DNA from 2 places in the Streptomyces sp. NPDC020731 genome. Region 1 is predicted to be linked to the other one. Evidence: riboswitches for the same ligand, from Rfam matches in the RefSeq annotation. Region 1 holds a riboswitch; the other holds the start of a gene.
The links. A riboswitch is a leader RNA that binds a small molecule or an ion and turns the genes downstream of it on or off. The one in region 1 is predicted to bind cyclic di-AMP.
Positions count from the first base shown of each region.

Region 2: linked by a shared signal. The riboswitch ahead of ACH4VX_RS16985 (M23 family metallopeptidase) and the one ahead of ACH4VX_RS06000 (peptidoglycan DD-metalloendopeptidase family protein) in region 1 are both predicted to bind cyclic di-AMP.

Region 1 is NZ_JBIRTN010000003.1:194,182-202,018, reverse strand. It holds gene ACH4VX_RS06025 (aspartate aminotransferase family protein) at 1-1,078, shown strand, start outside; gene ACH4VX_RS06020 (helix-turn-helix domain-containing protein) at 1,154-1,777, shown strand; gene ACH4VX_RS06015 (DUF6126 family protein) at 1,774-1,902, shown strand; gene ACH4VX_RS06010 (tyrosine-protein phosphatase) at 1,912-2,709, opposite strand; gene ACH4VX_RS06005 (alpha-galactosidase) at 2,837-4,954, shown strand; cyclic di-AMP (ydaO/yuaA leader) riboswitch at 5,271-5,429, shown strand; gene ACH4VX_RS06000 (peptidoglycan DD-metalloendopeptidase family protein) at 5,434-6,363, shown strand; gene ACH4VX_RS05995 (SGNH/GDSL hydrolase family protein) at 6,569-7,354, shown strand; gene ACH4VX_RS05990 (MBL fold metallo-hydrolase) at 7,446-7,837, shown strand, end outside.
Region 2 is NZ_JBIRTN010000010.1:10,364-18,200, reverse strand. It holds gene ACH4VX_RS16995 (dihydrofolate reductase family protein) at 12-1,145, shown strand; tRNA gene ACH4VX_RS16990 (tRNA-Met) at 1,209-1,282, shown strand; cyclic di-AMP (ydaO/yuaA leader) riboswitch at 1,571-1,728, shown strand; gene ACH4VX_RS16985 (M23 family metallopeptidase) at 1,741-2,760, shown strand; gene ACH4VX_RS16980 (PrsW family intramembrane metalloprotease) at 2,858-4,180, opposite strand; gene trmB (tRNA (guanosine(46)-N7)-methyltransferase TrmB) at 4,214-5,068, opposite strand; gene lhgO (L-2-hydroxyglutarate oxidase) at 5,461-6,717, opposite strand; gene ACH4VX_RS16965 (MFS transporter) at 6,772-7,837, opposite strand, start outside.

The DNA.
Region 1 (7,837 bases):
CGGCCTGCTGGCCGAGAAGCTGCTCGCGCACAGCCCCCACCTGGACCGGGTGTTCTTCGGCAACAGCGGCACGGAGGCGGTCGAGGGCGCCCTGAAGTTCGCCCGGTACGCGACCGGCAGACCGCGCGTCCTGTACTGCGAGCACGCCTTCCACGGCCTGACCACCGGCTCCCTCTCCGTCAACGGTGAGTCCGGCTTCCGGGACGGCTTCGCCCCGCTGCTGCCCGACACGGCCGTACCGCTCGGCGACCTCGACGCGCTGGAGCGCGAGCTGCGCGAGGGGGACGTGGCCGCCCTGATCGTGGAGCCGGTCCAGGGCAAGGGCGTGCACGAGGCACCGCCCGGCTATCTGCGGGCCGCGCAGGAGCTGCTGCACCGGCACAAGGCGCTGCTGATCGCCGACGAGGTGCAGACCGGGCTGGGCAGGACCGGCGACTTCTACGCCTACCAGCACGAGGCGGGGGTCGAACCGGACCTGGTGTGCGTGGCCAAGGCGCTCTCCGGCGGGTACGTACCGGTGGGCGCCACCATCGGCAAGGACTGGATCTTCAGGAAGGTCTACTCGTCGATGGACCGGGTGCTGGTCCACTCGGCCAGCTTCGGGGCCAACGCCCAGGCCATGGCGGCGGGCCTCGCGGTGCTGTCGGTCATGGAGAACGAGCAGATCGTCGCGCACGTCCGGAGCACCGGCGAGCTGCTGCGGACCCGGCTGGCCGCGCTGACCGAGAAGTACGAGCTGCTCGCCGACGTCCGTGGCCGGGGCCTGATGATCGGCATCGAGTTCGGCCGGCCCCGGTCACTGAAACTGCGCTCACGCTGGGCCGTGCTCCAGGCCGCCCGCAAGGGACTCTTCGCGCAGATGGTGGTCGTGCCGCTGCTGCAACGGCACCGCATCCTCACCCAGGTCTCCGGTGACCACCTGGAGGTGATCAAACTGATTCCGCCGTTGATCATCGACGAGCGGGACGTGCACCGGTTCGTGGACGCCTTCACCGCCGTGATGGACGACGCGCACGACGGTGGCCTGGTGTGGGAGTTCGGCAGGACGCTGATGAAACAGGCCGTCGCCAACCGCTGAAACACGCACCGCGGGAGGATTTGCCTCGGAGGCAAGGAAATTGCCCGTGGGGCAAATCCGGGGCTCAATGGAGACATGAGCTCCTCCGAGACCGGGCCGCCGGCCGAACCGGCCGGCGCGCTCCCCGTGGTCGCGCCGCAGCTGCGCGCCCTGCGGCGACGGGCCTCCCTCACCCTGGAGGCCGCGGCCCGCGACGCGGGTCTGTCGGCCGCCCATCTCTCCCGACTGGAGACCGGGCAGCGCCAGCCCTCGCTGCCGATGCTGCTCTCCCTCGCCCGCATCTACGGTACGACGGTCTCCGAGCTGCTCGGTGAGACGGCCGCCGACCGGGACGCCGTGGTGCGCGCCGCCGACATGGAGTCCACGGCGGCGGGCGGCTGGACGTACTGGCAGGCCGGTGCCGCCGGGCGCGGCATGCAGGCCCTGCGGGTCCGTGTGCCGCACGGCTCCCAGGGCGACATCGTGCGCGTCCACCCCGGCGAGGAGTGGCTGTACGTCCTCAAGGGGCGGCTGCGGCTGCGCCTGGGGGACACCCTGCACCGGCTCGCCCCGGGCGACAGCGCCCACTTCGACTCGCTGACCCCGCACCGTATCGCCGCATCCGACCCCGACGGGGTCGAGCTGCTGTTCGTCCACACCCTGCTGCAGAGTCCCACGGCCGCGCTGTGCCTGGGCCCGATCCACGGAGAAGCGACATGACCGGCAAAGACATGGAAGAGAAGCTCCCCCGGGCCCTGTGGGTGCGGCTGTTCATCTACGTCGTGGTGGGACACCTCTTCGCGGCCTTCATCTACTTCCTCTTCGAGATCGCTCCGAAGAAGTAGGCGCCCGCCTCAGTCGAGCAGGCGCTCACGCAGCCGCTCCCGGGCCTCGGGTGTGAGTCCGAGCGCCTGCTCCAGATACGGGTCCACACCGCCCCAGGTCTCCTCGACGGTCTCGAAGGCCGCCGACAGATACTCCGCGCGCGCGTCGAACAGCGGGCTGAGCAGCTCCATGACCTCGGGGGAGTAGGCCGAGGCGGAGCTGCCGCTGCGGTGCACCTTGTAGCGGCGGTGCTTGGCGTTGGACTTCAGGTAGTCGTCGACGATCGCGTCGCGTTCGACGCCCACCGCGAGCAGCGTCACCGCCACCGACAGCCCCGCGCGGTCCTTGCCCGCCGCGCAGTGCATCAGCGCGGGAACGCCGTCCTCGGTGAGCGAGCGCAGCACCCGGGAGTGCTCGGCGGTGCGCTCCTTGATGATCAGCCGGTAGGAGCTGATCATCCGGTCCGCGCCCTTGCCGTCCGCGAGGATCGAGCGCAGCTGCTCCAGATCGCCGTCGCGGACCATCTTCCAGAACTCGGCGCCGTCCGCCGGGTCGCTGAGCGGCAGGTTCACATTGCGCACGCCCGGCAGCGCGATGTCCGGCCCCTCCAGCTTCTGGTCGGCCGCGTTGCGGAAGTCGAAGACCGTGTGCAGCCCGAGCGAGGACAGGAAGGCGGCGTCCTGAGCGGTCGCGTGGGCGAGATGACCGCTGCGGAACAGCACCCCGTGCCGCACCCGCCGACCGTCGACGGTCGGCAGTCCGCCCACGTCGCGGAAGTTGCGCACTCCGGCCAGTTCGGGTTCGGTCGACGGCACCTGCTGCGTCACGAAGGACTCCTCCCGCTCGACGCCGCCGACGGGGCTCGTCGACGGGCTCGAGTCGACGATACGACATGCCTGCCTGGGGCAATGAGTTGTCCACAGGCATTGCCCGGCCGCCCCCATATCCCTGATGATGTTGGTGTCTGATCGCATCTGTTCGGGTCTGTTGGAGGTTCGGGTGGCGCAGGTCTCCCAAAACGGTCGTACATGGCTCCTGTCGGGGCCGGCCAGTGCATACGCGCTGCATGTCACCGACCGTGACGAGCTGGTGCATCTGCACTGGGGTCCGAGGATCGCGCTCGCCGACGCGGAGGCCCTCGCCGCCCGTCCGACGCCGGAACACTGCTCGTTCGAGTCCCGGCTGGACGGGCGCGAGGAGTACCCGGTCGAGGGCGGCCCCCGCTTCACCCGGCCCGCCCTGTCCGTACGCACCGCCGATGGACGGCGCGGCACCGAGTGGACCTTCGACGGCCACGAGAGCGACGACGGCGAACTGCGCCTGCGCTTTCGCGACGGTGGCCTGACCGTCACCCTGCACTACCGGATGCGCGACGACGTGATCGAACGCTGGGTGACCCTGCACAACCGGGGCCCCGCCGTCGAACTCCTGCGCGCCGACTCCGCGACCTGGACCCTGCCCGAACGCGAGCACTGGCGGCTGTCCCAGCTGCACGGCCGCTGGGCCGCCGAGTCCCGGCTGGCCAGCGCCCCCATCACGTACGGGGAGAAGGTCATCGGCAGCCGCCGCGGCCACACCGGGCACCACCATCTGCCCTGGGTCGCGCTCGACACCGACGCCACCGAGGAGCGCGGCGAGGTCTACGGCTGCGCGCTGGGCTGGTCCGGTTCCTGGCGGATCGGCGTCGCCCAACTCCCCGACGCGCGCGTGCAGATCACCGGCGGCGCGGGACACGACGACTCCGGCCTGCTGATGCTGGGTACGCAGGAGACGTACGTCACGCCGGTCTTCGCCGGTCTGTGGAGCGACGGGGGCTTCGGCGGCGCCAGCCGCGCCTGGCACGCCTATCAGCGGACGTATGTGATCCCCGCCGCGGACCGGGACCGGCCGGTGTTGTTCAACTCGTGGGAGGCCACCCAGTTCGACATCGCGGAGGAGCAGCAGCGGGCCCTCGCGGAGCGGGCCGCCGCGATGGGCGTCGAGCTGTTCGTCGTCGACGACGGCTGGTTCGGGGCCCGTACGAGCGACCGGGCCGGGCTCGGCGACTGGACGCCCAACCCGGACCGCTTCCCGGGCGGTCTGAAGCCCCTCGCCGACCATGTGCACGGACTCGGGATGCAGTTCGGCATCTGGGTCGAGCCGGAGATGGTCAACCCCGACAGCGATCTCTACCGGGCGCACCCCGACTGGGTGCAGTTCCAGCAGGGCCGGCGGCGTACGGAGCTGCGCAACCAGCTGGTCCTCAACCTCGCGCGGGACGACGTCCGGGAGTACCTCTGGGAACAGCTCGACGGGCTGCTCTCCAGCGCTCCCGTGGACTATGTGAAGTGGGACTTCAACCGCTCCTTCACCGACGCCGGCTGGCCGGACGACCCGTATCCGCAGCGGCTGTGGACGGACCATGTGCGCGGGCTGTACGCACTCCTCGACCGGCTGCGGGCGGCCCATCCGGGTGTGGCCTTCGAGTCCTGCTCGGGCGGCGGTGGCCGGATCGACCTGGGTGTCCTCTCCCGTACCGACCAGGTGTGGACCTCGGACAACACCGACCCGCTCGACCGGCTCGCCGTCCAGCACGGCTTCAGCCAGATCCACCCGGCCCGGGTGATGGCCGCCTGGGTCACCGACAGCCCGAACGCCATGCTCAACGGACGGGTCAGTTCGCTGCGCTTCCGGTTCGTCAGCGCCATGGCCGGGGTGCTCGGCGTCGGCGGCGACCTCGCGCGGTGGACCGGGGAGGAGCTCGCCGAGGCGCGGGAGTGGGTCGCGCTCTACAAGGAGATCCGGCCCGTCGTCCAGCGCGGCGACCTGTACCGGCTGCGCCCTCCGGAGGGCGGACTGAGCGCGGTGCAGTACGTCCTCGGCGACGAGGCCGTCGTCCTCGCCTGTCTCCAGGCGCAGCACTACGGAGAGCCCGTCCCGGCCCTCCGGCTGCGTGGCCTCGACCCGGAGGCATCGTACGAATGCCGCGAAACCGGACAAGTGCACCGGGGTGCCGTGCTGCTGCACCACGGGCTGCGCACCGGTCTGCGGGGAGATCTGGACGCCGCGGTGGTGCGGTTGCGACGCCTGTGATCCGGTGATTCGGGCGTTCTGTCCGATTGGACGGCTTCGCCATAACGTGCCCCGAAAGAAAGGGAGATGGTAAGGGGGTGCGTGAGCATCGTCATATTCGTGACGATGTGTTGTTGCCATGTTCACGTAATTCTGGGGAACGGCAAGGGAATTCGCGGGGAAAGGGAATCCCGGTTGACGCTCGGTGACGTCATTTCCGCCTTTGGATCACGGAAAAACCCGTTCGCGGTGAACCTCGCGCTTGTCCCTTCACGTCCGGGTCGCTTACGTTCGCCACCGATCCGGACGGACGCCTAATCCTGCCGCCGCCCGGAGCCCGCACACACTGACCCGTCCACGGCAGGAACGGGGGACCCACAGGTACGACTGCCTGTTCCGGTTCCCGGAACGGCTCGGGGTTAAGCCGCGCGACAGCGCGGCCGGGCATCTCCAGTCCGAACCCGACAGCTCACCTCGTAGGCGCCGGAGAGGAATTCGACATGCCCGCGAAGGGTAAGCACCGCCGTACCAAGGCCCAGCGTTTCACCCGTTCCATCGCCGTCGCCGGAACCGGTGGCGCCGCACTCGCCCTGCCGCTTCTCGGCGCCACCGGCGCGCACGCCGCCACGCCGGGGGTCACCCCCGAAAAGGCCGTCCAGTCCCTTTCCGTCGCCGGTCAGAAGACCGCCGAAAAGGGCGACGAGGCCCGCACGTACACCGTGAAGGCCGGCGACTACCTCGCGAAGATCGCCGAGGCGGAGCACGTCGACGGCGGCTGGAAGCAGCTCTACACGGACAACCGTGAGGCCATCGGTGGCGACCCGTCGCTCATCCACCCCGGTCTGAAGCTCTCCGTCGACGGCGAGGCCGCCACGAGCGCGCCGCAGAAGCCGTCCTCCGCCGAGGCCCCGCAGGCCCCGGCGCAGAAGACCGAGCAGCCCGCCGAGCAGCCGGCGGAGCAGCCCTCCGTGGACGCCTCCGCCCAGAGCACGAGCACCGACCAGGCCGCGAGCGCCTCCGGTTACAGCTCCCCGGTGCCCGGTGCCGGTGGTCTCGGCACCGCCTACAAGGTGGCCGGCAGCATGTGGTCCAGCGGCTACCACACCGGTGTCGACTTCAGCGTCCCGACCGGCACCTCCCTGAAGGCCGTCGGCGCCGGCACGGTCGTCTCCGCCGGCTGGGGCGGCGCGTACGGCAACCAGGTCGTCATCAAGCTCGACGACGGCTACTACGCCCAGTACGCCCACCTGTCCTCGCTGTCCGTCTCGGCCGGCCAGACCGTCACCGCCGGCCAGCAGGTCGGCCTCTCCGGCGCGACCGGCAACGTGACCGGCCCGCACCTGCACTTCGAGATCCGCACCACCCCGGACTACGGCTCGGACGTGGACCCGATCTCCTACCTCCGCTCCAAGGGCGTCTCCATAGGCTGACCCCCGCGGCGACCTTCCTGACACGCGCGCCGGAGGCCGGACCCCGATCCCCGGGTCCGGCCTCCGGTGTATTCCGGAATTGGCCAACATTTTGAAAGTGTCTTATCTCACCGCACGTCAACCCCTCCTTACGGTCGCGTAAGTCACATTCGAAGGTGAATCATGAGCGGCTGTGGCAGACGATTCGAAGAGTGACAGCAGAGCAGTGATCGGGTCGTACGTGGCGGTGGGGGACAGCTTCACCGAGGGCGTCGGCGACCCCGGCCCCGACGGGGCGTTCGTCGGCTGGGCCGACCGGTTCGCCGTGCTCCTCGCGGACCTCCGGCCCGAGGGCGACTTCCAGTACACCAATCTCGCGGTGCGCGGAAAGCTGTTGGACCAGATCGTGGCGGACCAGCTGCCGAGGGCGGTCGAACTCGCCCCCGACCTGGTCTCGTTCTGCGCGGGCGGCAACGACATCCTCCGCCCGGGCAGCGACCCGGACGAGGTGGCCGAGCGGTTCGAGCGGGCGATCGCCGCGCTCACGGCCGTGTCCGGCACGGTGCTGGTGACGACCGGTTTCGACACCCGTGGCATGCCCCTGCTCAAGCACCTGCGCGGCAAGATCGCGACGTACAACGGGCACGTGCGGGCCGTCGCCGACCGCTACGGCTGCCCGGTGCTCGACCTGTGGTCCCTCAAGAGCATCCAGGACCGCAGGGCCTGGGACGCCGACCGGCTGCACCTGTCACCGGAGGGGCACACCCGCGTCGCGCTCCGCGCCGGGCAGGCCCTCGGCCTGGAGACCCCCGCCGATCCGGAACAGGCCTGGCCGGCCCTGCCGCCCCGCGGCACGTTCGACATCCGGCGGGACGACGTCCAGTGGGCCCGCGAGTACCTGGTGCCGTGGATCGGCCGCCGGCTGCGGGGGGAGTCGTCGGGCGACCACGTGATCGCCAAGGGGACGCTGTCGCCGGACGACATCAAGGTACGGATCGCCTCGGTGGCGTGAGCCGTTCCGTCGGGCAGGCCGTATCCGGTGCCGCGGTGCCGGATACGGCCGCACATAATGGAATGTCTGACCGACTCCACCTGGAGGTACCGTGGCCGGTTCCCGTTTCCAGAGCTCCGGGCTGCGCGCCCTGCGGCCCGTGGCCTTCGGCGCGGACCCGAGCGGCGAGCGCATGGCACGCATCCGCAGATCCCCGCACTTCAAGGACGGCGTGTTCCAGAACCCCGGGGGCACCGCCCGGATCCGCCCGTCCGGGCCGACGCGGGACTTCGTGAAGCTCTACTTCGACAAGGACTCCCGGTCCCGGCGCGCCCCGAAGGACGCCGTCCCGGTGCACCCGACCACCCTGGCCGACCTCTCCCGTCCGCCGGCCACCGGGCTGCGCCTGACCTGGGCGGGCCACTCCAGCGTGCTCGCGGAGATCGACGGACACCGGGTTCTGTTCGACCCCGTGTGGGGTGAGCGCTGCTCACCGTTCCCCTT
Region 2 (7,837 bases), on a different contig from region 1:
AGTAGGAACCGATGCCCCACCCGTACGTCCTGCTGTCCGCCGCCGTCTCCCTCGACGGCTACCTGGACGACACCGGCCCCGAGCGGCTGCTGCTGTCCGGCCCGGCCGACTTCGACCGGGTCGACGAGGTACGGGCATCCGTGGACGCCATCCTGGTCGGCGCCGGCACGATCCGCGCCGACAACCCCCGGCTGCTGGTCAACTCGCCGGAGCGGCGCGCCGCCCGCCTCGCCGGGGGCGGGGCCGAGTACCCGCTCAAGGTCACCGTCAGCGGCTCCGGGGACCTGGACCCGGCGGCCCGGTTCTGGCACACCGGCGGCGAGAAGGTCCTCTACACGACCGACAGGGGCGCCGGGCGCGCCCACGCCCTCGGTCTCGCCGCCGACGTCGTCCCGCTCGGCCCCGAGCTCGACTGGCGGCGGCTCCTGGAACATCTGCACGCCGAGCGCGGGGTCCGGCGGCTCATGGTCGAGGGCGGCGGCACGATCCACACGCAGCTCCTCACCGAAGGGCTGGCCGACGAGGTCCAGCTGGTCCTCGCCCCGCTGTTCGTCGGCGACCCGGACGCCCCCCGCCTCTTCGGTCCCGGCTCCTACCAGGGCGGCCGGCTGCGGCTGGTGGAGACCCGCCCGATCGGCGACGTCGTCCTGATGCGCTACGAGCCCACCGCCCCCGGCGCCGGCCCGCTGCCCTCCGCCGCCGACCACCACTGGCTGGCCCTCGCCTGCGAGCTGGCCGCCGAGTGCCCGCCCTCCAGGACGGCGTTCAGCGTGGGCGCGGTCGTGGTGGCCGCCGACGGTACGGAGCTGGCGCGCGGCCACTCCCGGGAGGGCGCCGACCCGGTGGTGCACGCGGAGGAGGCCGCACTCGCCAAGGCCGACCCCACGGACCCCCGGCTCGCCGGTGCCACCGTGTACTCCAGCCTGGAGCCCTGTGCCCGCCGCGCGTCCCGCCCTGCGCCCTGTGCCCGGCTGATCCTGGACGCGGGGGTACGGCGGGTGGTCACGGCCTGGCGCGAGCCGGACACCTTCGTGGCGGGCGCCGACGGCAGCGCGGTACTGGCGGCCGGGGGCGCCACCGTCCTCGTCCTGCCCGAGCACGAGAACCGCGCCAAAGCGCCGAACGGCCATCTGCTCGGCCGCTGAACCGGGGCCGCCGGTAATGGGTGTGCGCCATGTCCCGCGGATGGCGTACACTGGTTTCAACGACGCGGGGTGGAGCAGCTCGGTAGCTCGCTGGGCTCATAACCCAGAGGTCGCAGGTTCAAATCCTGTCCCCGCTACTGAAGGCCGAGGGCCGGAATCCAAAGGATTCCGGCCCTCGGTGTTTTCCGCTCCCCGTTCTCACCCAACGTGATCGATCCACCTCGCAGCGCATAACGAATGACGCACCGTCAGAAATCACCTGCCGCCCGGGGCGCGGTCAACTCGCCCGGTTTTGGCCGCCCATGGCACTTAAGTCCATGCGGAAATCGTTAACGATCAAGAGGAACGGCTTGGAATCCGGCCCTCGCGTCTATTAACGTTCGATAACGCAGCGCGGTCGTCCCAGCCGTCACAGAAGTCGGCTCCGTGCGCACGCGCCGAATCCCGCAAGGGAACCGGGGAACCACCACCATGGGGTGAATCGCGTGGATACCGCCGTGGAGACACGGCTCGTACACGCGCGTAGGAGACCTTCCCGCTCCGAACCCGTCAGCTAACCCGGTAGGCGAAGACGGAAGGAAAGGAGCGCGCCCACGTGGCGTCCAACCCGCCTGCCCCCGAGGCCCCGTTCAAGCCGAGCGACACCGTCGCCTACGGCGGCAGCCGCGCCGACGAGGGCCCCTTCGAGGAGTGGAACCCCACCGCGGAGTCCCTTCGCCCCGTCCGCGGCCGGCATCGCGTCTCCAAGCAGCGCGGCGGAGGACTCGCCCGCAGCTCCACCGTTCTGGGCGTCGGCGTCATAGCGGCCGTCGGCGCCGGCGGCATGGCCAGCGCCCAGACCGGCAAGCCGCCGGTCTCGATCTCCATGCCCGACCTCCCCAATGTGGGTTCCCTCATCTCCGACGAGGAAACGCCCAAGGGTTCGGCCACCCCCCTCAGCGACATCGGCATGACCACCGCCGACACCGAGCAGGGCGCCGCCGGCGCCGGTGAGGCGCTGCGCGCCCGGATCATGGCGCAGGTCGAGCAGCAGCAGGACCAGGCCGAGAGCAAGGCCGAGGCCGAGGCCGTCGCCGCCGCCGAGAAGCAGGCCGCCGAGGCCGTCGCGAAGGCGGAGAAGGAGGCCAAGGCCAAGGCGGAGGCCGCCAAGGAGAAGGCGGAGGAGGAGGCCAGGAAGAAGGCCGAGGCCGAGCGCCTCGCCGAGCTGGCCAAGCAGTACGCGCTGCCGACCTCCTCGTACACCCTCTCCTCGACCTTCGGCCAGGCGGGCGCCTACTGGTCCTCCGGCTATCACACGGGCCTCGACTTCGCCGCCCCCACGGGCACGCTGCTCAAGGCCGTCCACACCGGCACGATCACCTCCGCCGGCTATGACGGCTCCTACGGCTACAAGACCGTGCTGACCCTCGACGACGGCACCGAGATCTGGTACGCCCACCAGTCCTCCATCAGCGTCAGCGTCGGCCAGAAGGTCAACACCGGCGATGTGATCGGCCGCGTCGGCGCCACCGGCAACGTCACCGGCGCCCACCTCCACATGGAGGTCCACCCCGGCGGCTCCACCTCGGGCATCGACCCGCTGGCCTGGCTGCAGGGCAAGGGCCTCAGCGTCTGAGCGACCCGGCTCCCCACGCCCTGAACCCGGCAGTCCCGACGACGCCCCCCGACGTCAGGGCTGCCGGGCAGGTGTTCTCCGGGGCGGTGCGGACCCGTCAGGACCGGTGGGTGTTCGGGTCGTACGCGCCGTACGGGTGCACGTACGGCGGATACCCGTAGCCGCCGTACACCGCCCACGGCGCCGCGGCGACCGGAACCCGGGGCGCGGTGACACGGGCCGCGTGCTCCAGGGCCGGCCGGGCCGCTTCCCGCCGGTGCCACAGCTCCAGCAGCAGCTCCCGTTCCCGGGCGGCGAAGTCCGGCCCCGCCCGCCCGAGCCGCCCCCGGTGCCGCAGGAACGCCAGCGACGTCGCGTACGCCTCGTACGCGGCGACCGACCGCGCCGCCGCCTTCCCGCCGCAGCGGCGCGCGTACTGCCGGGCGACGCGCCGCGCCCGCATCGAGCCCAGCGCGAACGGCTCCGCCGCATGGAGCCACCCGGTGACCACGTACGCGGGCAGTTCCGCCCGCACGGTCCGCAGCTCCCGCTGCCGCGTCCACACCACCAGCCAGGTCAGCAGCCCGAACACCGGCACCATGAACGCCGCGTACACCGCGAGGAAGCCGTACTGGCCGAGCGTCGAGGAGCCGTTCCACAGCGCGTGCACGCCCATCGCGAGGAGCAGCCCGACCGGCGGCAGCAGGACGCGCCGGGCCCGCTGCCGGTCCGTGGACAGCGCGGCGATGCCGAAGCCGATCCCGGTGAGCACGGTGAACAGGGGGTGCGCGAACGGCGACATCACGATGCGGACGAAGAAGGTCGCCGCGGTGACCGAGGCGATGCCGCTGTCGCCGGTGAGCTGGTCGGTGCCGAAGGCGGTGCCGAGGTAGAGGATGTTCTCGGTGAACGCGAAGCCGGTGGCGGTGACCCCGGCTATCACCACGCCGTCGAGGATCCCGGTGAAGTCGCGTCTGCGGAACAGGAACACCAGCAGGACGGCCGCGGCCTTCGCGGACTCCTCCACCACCGGCGCTATGACGGTCGAGCCCAGGGTGTCGGCGCCGGTCGGGTCGGCGGTCGCCGTCGCTATCCACCGGGTGGCGAAGCTGTTCGCGACGATCGCCATCAGCGCCGCCGCACAGGCACCCCAGGCGAAGGAGAACAGCAGGTTCCGCCAGGGGCCGGGTTCGACCCGGTCCAGCCACCGGAAGGCGGCGACGAGCAGCGGCACGGGCAGAACCGCGAGACCGAGCCCGACCAGGAACCCCCGCGTCCCGGTCTGCTCGCGCACCAGCGCGAGAATGACCAGCCCGGAGAGTGTGAGCAGCGTGATCAGCGCGCCGTACCGCACCCAGGGCCGCTGCCACCAGTGCGCATGCCGCGACGCTGCGCCGGGGGCCGCGCCGGGAGGCGCCGGGTACGGAGGGCTGGTGGCCACGGGATCGACCCTAACGAGGTGGGACGGGCTGTATCAGGCGCGGTCCGCTGCCTGTTCTTCCCGCGATACGTGGCGGAAGAGCACGTCGTTCACGACATGACCCTTCTCCAGTCCCTGCCCCTCGAAACGGGTGAGCGGCCGGAACCCGGGACGCGGCGCGAAACCGCCGTCCGCCCTGGTGTTCTCGAAGCCGGGGTGCGCGGTGAGCACCTGAAGCATCTGCTCCGCGTACGGCTCCCAGTCGGTGGCGCAGTGCAGCACCGCCCCCGGCGCGAGGCGGGTCGCGGCGAGGGTGAGGAACTCCGGCTGGATCAGCCGCCGCTTGTGGTGCCGCTTCTTCGGCCAGGGGTCGGGGAAGTACACGCGCAGCCCGCCCAGGGAGCCGGGGGCGAGCATCTCGCGCAGCAGGATGATCGCGTCACCGTTGCCGACCCGTACGTTGGTCAGCCCGAGCCGGCCGGCGAGGTTGAGCAGATTGCCCTGGCCGGGCGTGTGGACGTCCACGGCGAGGATGTTGGTGGCCGGGTCGGCGGCGGCCATCTGCGCGGTGGCCTCGCCCATGCCGAAGCCGATCTCCAGGACGACGGGGTTGTCGTTGCCGAAGAACTCCGCGAGGTCGAGCCGCCGGCTGCCGTCGATGTCGAAACCCCAGGCAGGCCACAGCCGCTGCAGGGCGTCCGCCTGCCCGGCGGTCACCCGGCTGCGGCGCGGCTGGAAGCTCCGGATCCGCCGCTCGAAGTGCGACCCGGCGGGATCGGCCTTCGGCCCGTCCGGAAACCGGGGCTCCCCCTTGGCGCGGGTACGGCGGACGGACACCCCGGGCGTGTGCGGTGAATCCTGGCCGGGGGCGGGGCGGAGGTCTTCGGAGGCGTTAACGGTGTCAGACACAGTGCCTCCGATTTTACGGGGAGCGGGTGCTCGGCACGGAAGCGGAACGTGAGGGGGCCCCTGCGGGGTCGACAGGGCCGGCGTGCGCCCGGGTGCGGCCTCTCCTGACGCCGGCATCTGCCCCGCCGGGGTCGGCTGCGGTCGCGCCGTGGGCAGCGTGCGCCAGACCGCGGTGCGTGGTCGGGTACTCGTCGCCGTCCCGTTCGCCCTGCCCGGGTGACCTGTCCGGCGGGTCGAGCCTGAGGAGACCGACGGTGCCGGGGAGGGCGTGCCGGACCTCGCGTCTCCGGCGTGATCCGCCGACGGGCCCTGGACGGCGCGGGCCCTTCCCCGGCCGCCGTGGCCGTGTGCGCGGGAGCGGCGCGTCGGACCGGGGGGATCCCGTCCGGGGCTCAGCGCCCCGCTGTCTCCAGGGCCGTCAGGGCCCGTCGGGCCACCTCACGGCCGATCGGCAGGGAGGCCGTCGCCGCCGGGGAGGGGGCGTTCAGTACGTGGACCGCGCGGGCGGTCTCCTGGATCAGGAAGTCGTCGGCCAGGGTGCCGTCCCGCAGCACCGCCTGGGCCCGCACCCCGGCCGCCGTCGGTATCAGGTCGTCCTCCCGCACCGCGGGCAGCAGCCGGCGTACGGCCCGGGTGAAGGCTCCCCTGGACAGCGAGCGGTGCAGTTCGCCGGTGCCGTACCGCCAGTGGCGGCGGGCCAGCTGCCAGGAGCCCGGCCAGGCCAGGGTCGCCCCCAGCTCGCGCGCACGCACCGTGCGCCAGTCGTAGCCCTCGCGGGCCAGCGCCGGTACCGCGTTGGGGCCGACGTGGACGCCGCCGTCGATGCCCCGGGTGAGGTGGACGCCGAGGAAGGGGAACGCCGGATCGGGCACCGGGTAGACCAGGCCGCGCACCAGTTCCGGCCGGGCCAGCTCGTAGTACTCGCCGCGGAACGGCACGATCCGGGCGCCGGGCTCGTCACCGGTGCGGCGGGCGATCTCGTCGCAGTGCAGACCCGCGCAGTTCACCAGCACCCGACCGCGTACGACGTCGCCGTCGGCGGTCAGGACGGCGACCCCCCGGTCGGGGCGGCGGTCGACGCGTATCACCCGTGCTCCGTAGCGGATCTCCGCACCCGCCGCCTGCGCCGCCTCCGCGAGCCGGCGGGCCACCGCGGTGAAGTCGCAGATGCCGGTGGTGCCGACGTGGATGGCCGCCAGCCCGTCGACCTCCGGCTCGTACTCCGCGATCTGCGCGCCGCACAGCTCGCGGACCGTGATGCCGTTCTCCCGGCCGCGCTGGACCAGGGCGTGCAGCCGGGGCAGCTCCTCGCGGGTGGTGGCGACGATCAGCTTGCCCGTCACGGCGTGCGGGATGTCGTACTCCGCGCAGAACTTGACCATCTCCGCGGCGCCCGACACCGCGTACCGGGCCTTCAGCGAGCCGGGGCGGTAGTAGACGCCGCTGTGGATGACGCCGCTGTTGCGGCCCGTCTGGTGCCGGGCGGGGCCGGGCTCCTTCTCCAGCACCGTGACCCGTGTGCCCGGCGCCGCGCGCGTGAGCGCGTACGCCGTCGACAGGCCGACGATCCCGCCGCCGATCACCAGCACGTCGCAGTCGTACGACCGCCCCGCCACCACCCGCACCACCTCCCGCGTCCGATAGTGCACTGCACCACTGACAACGCCTTCAAACCCGGGAGGCGGCCCGTGGCGCGATTCGGGTCAGGCCGTGGTCATCAGCAGCGGGCGGGCGCGTTCCCGCAGTTCGACCACGCGGGGTTCGTCGCCGTAGGGCTCCAGACGGTGCAGGAGGTCCTTGACGTACTCGGTGGTGCGGGCGGACGAGATGCGGCCCGCGACCTCCACCGCGCGGACGCCCTGTTCGCAGGCCGCGTCCAGGTTGCCCGACTCCAGCTCGGCGACCGCCGAGACGACCAGGCGCAGTCCGTGCGAGCGCACGAACTCCTCCGTCGGACTGGACAGCGCCTGCTCGGTGAAGCGGCGGACCTGGCGGGGCGCCTTCAGGTCGCGGTAGCACTCCGCGGCGTCGGCGGCGAAACGGTCGTAGGAGTAGAAGCCGAGCCAGGTCGGGTCGCTGTCGCCGGGGCGGGAGCGCTCCAGCCAGCTCTCCGCCGACTTCAGGGCGGCACCGGCCGCCTGGGCGTCCCCCGCGCGTGCGTGCGCGCGTGCCTCGACGAGGCGGAAGAAGCTCAGGGTGCGGGCGGTGGCCAGACCCCGGTTGCGCTCCAGCGCGGCTTGGGCGAGGTCCACGCCCTCGTCGCCGAAGCCGCGGTAGGTCGCCTGCAGCGACATCGAGGCGAGTACGTAGCCGCCCAGCGGGACGTCGGCCGCCGCGCGGGCCAGGCGCAGAGCCTGGATGTAGTAGCGCTGGGCGGCCTCCTGCTGGCCGGTGTCGAAGGCCATCCAGCCGGCCAGGCGGGTGAGTTCGGCCGCCGCGCCGAAGAGGGAGCGGCCGACGTCGTCGGAGTAGGAGCCGAGCAGCAGCGGGGCCGCCTCGACCCGGAGGCATTCGGGGACCATCGAAGAACGCCAGTCCCCTCCGCCGTACTTGGAGTCCCAGCGCCGGGCGTCCTCGGCTGCCTCCCGCAGTTTCCGCACATCGCTGTGGCCGACTTTGGCCGGTGCGCCGGAGCCGTCGGCGGGGTTCGCCTCACGCGCCACCGAGCTGTCGGCCGGGGTTATCAGCCAACGCGAGGCGGGCGTCGCGTACGCGCTCACCGCGAACGATCCGGCGAGCGACTGCCAGATGCCGCCGGAGCCGGCTCTG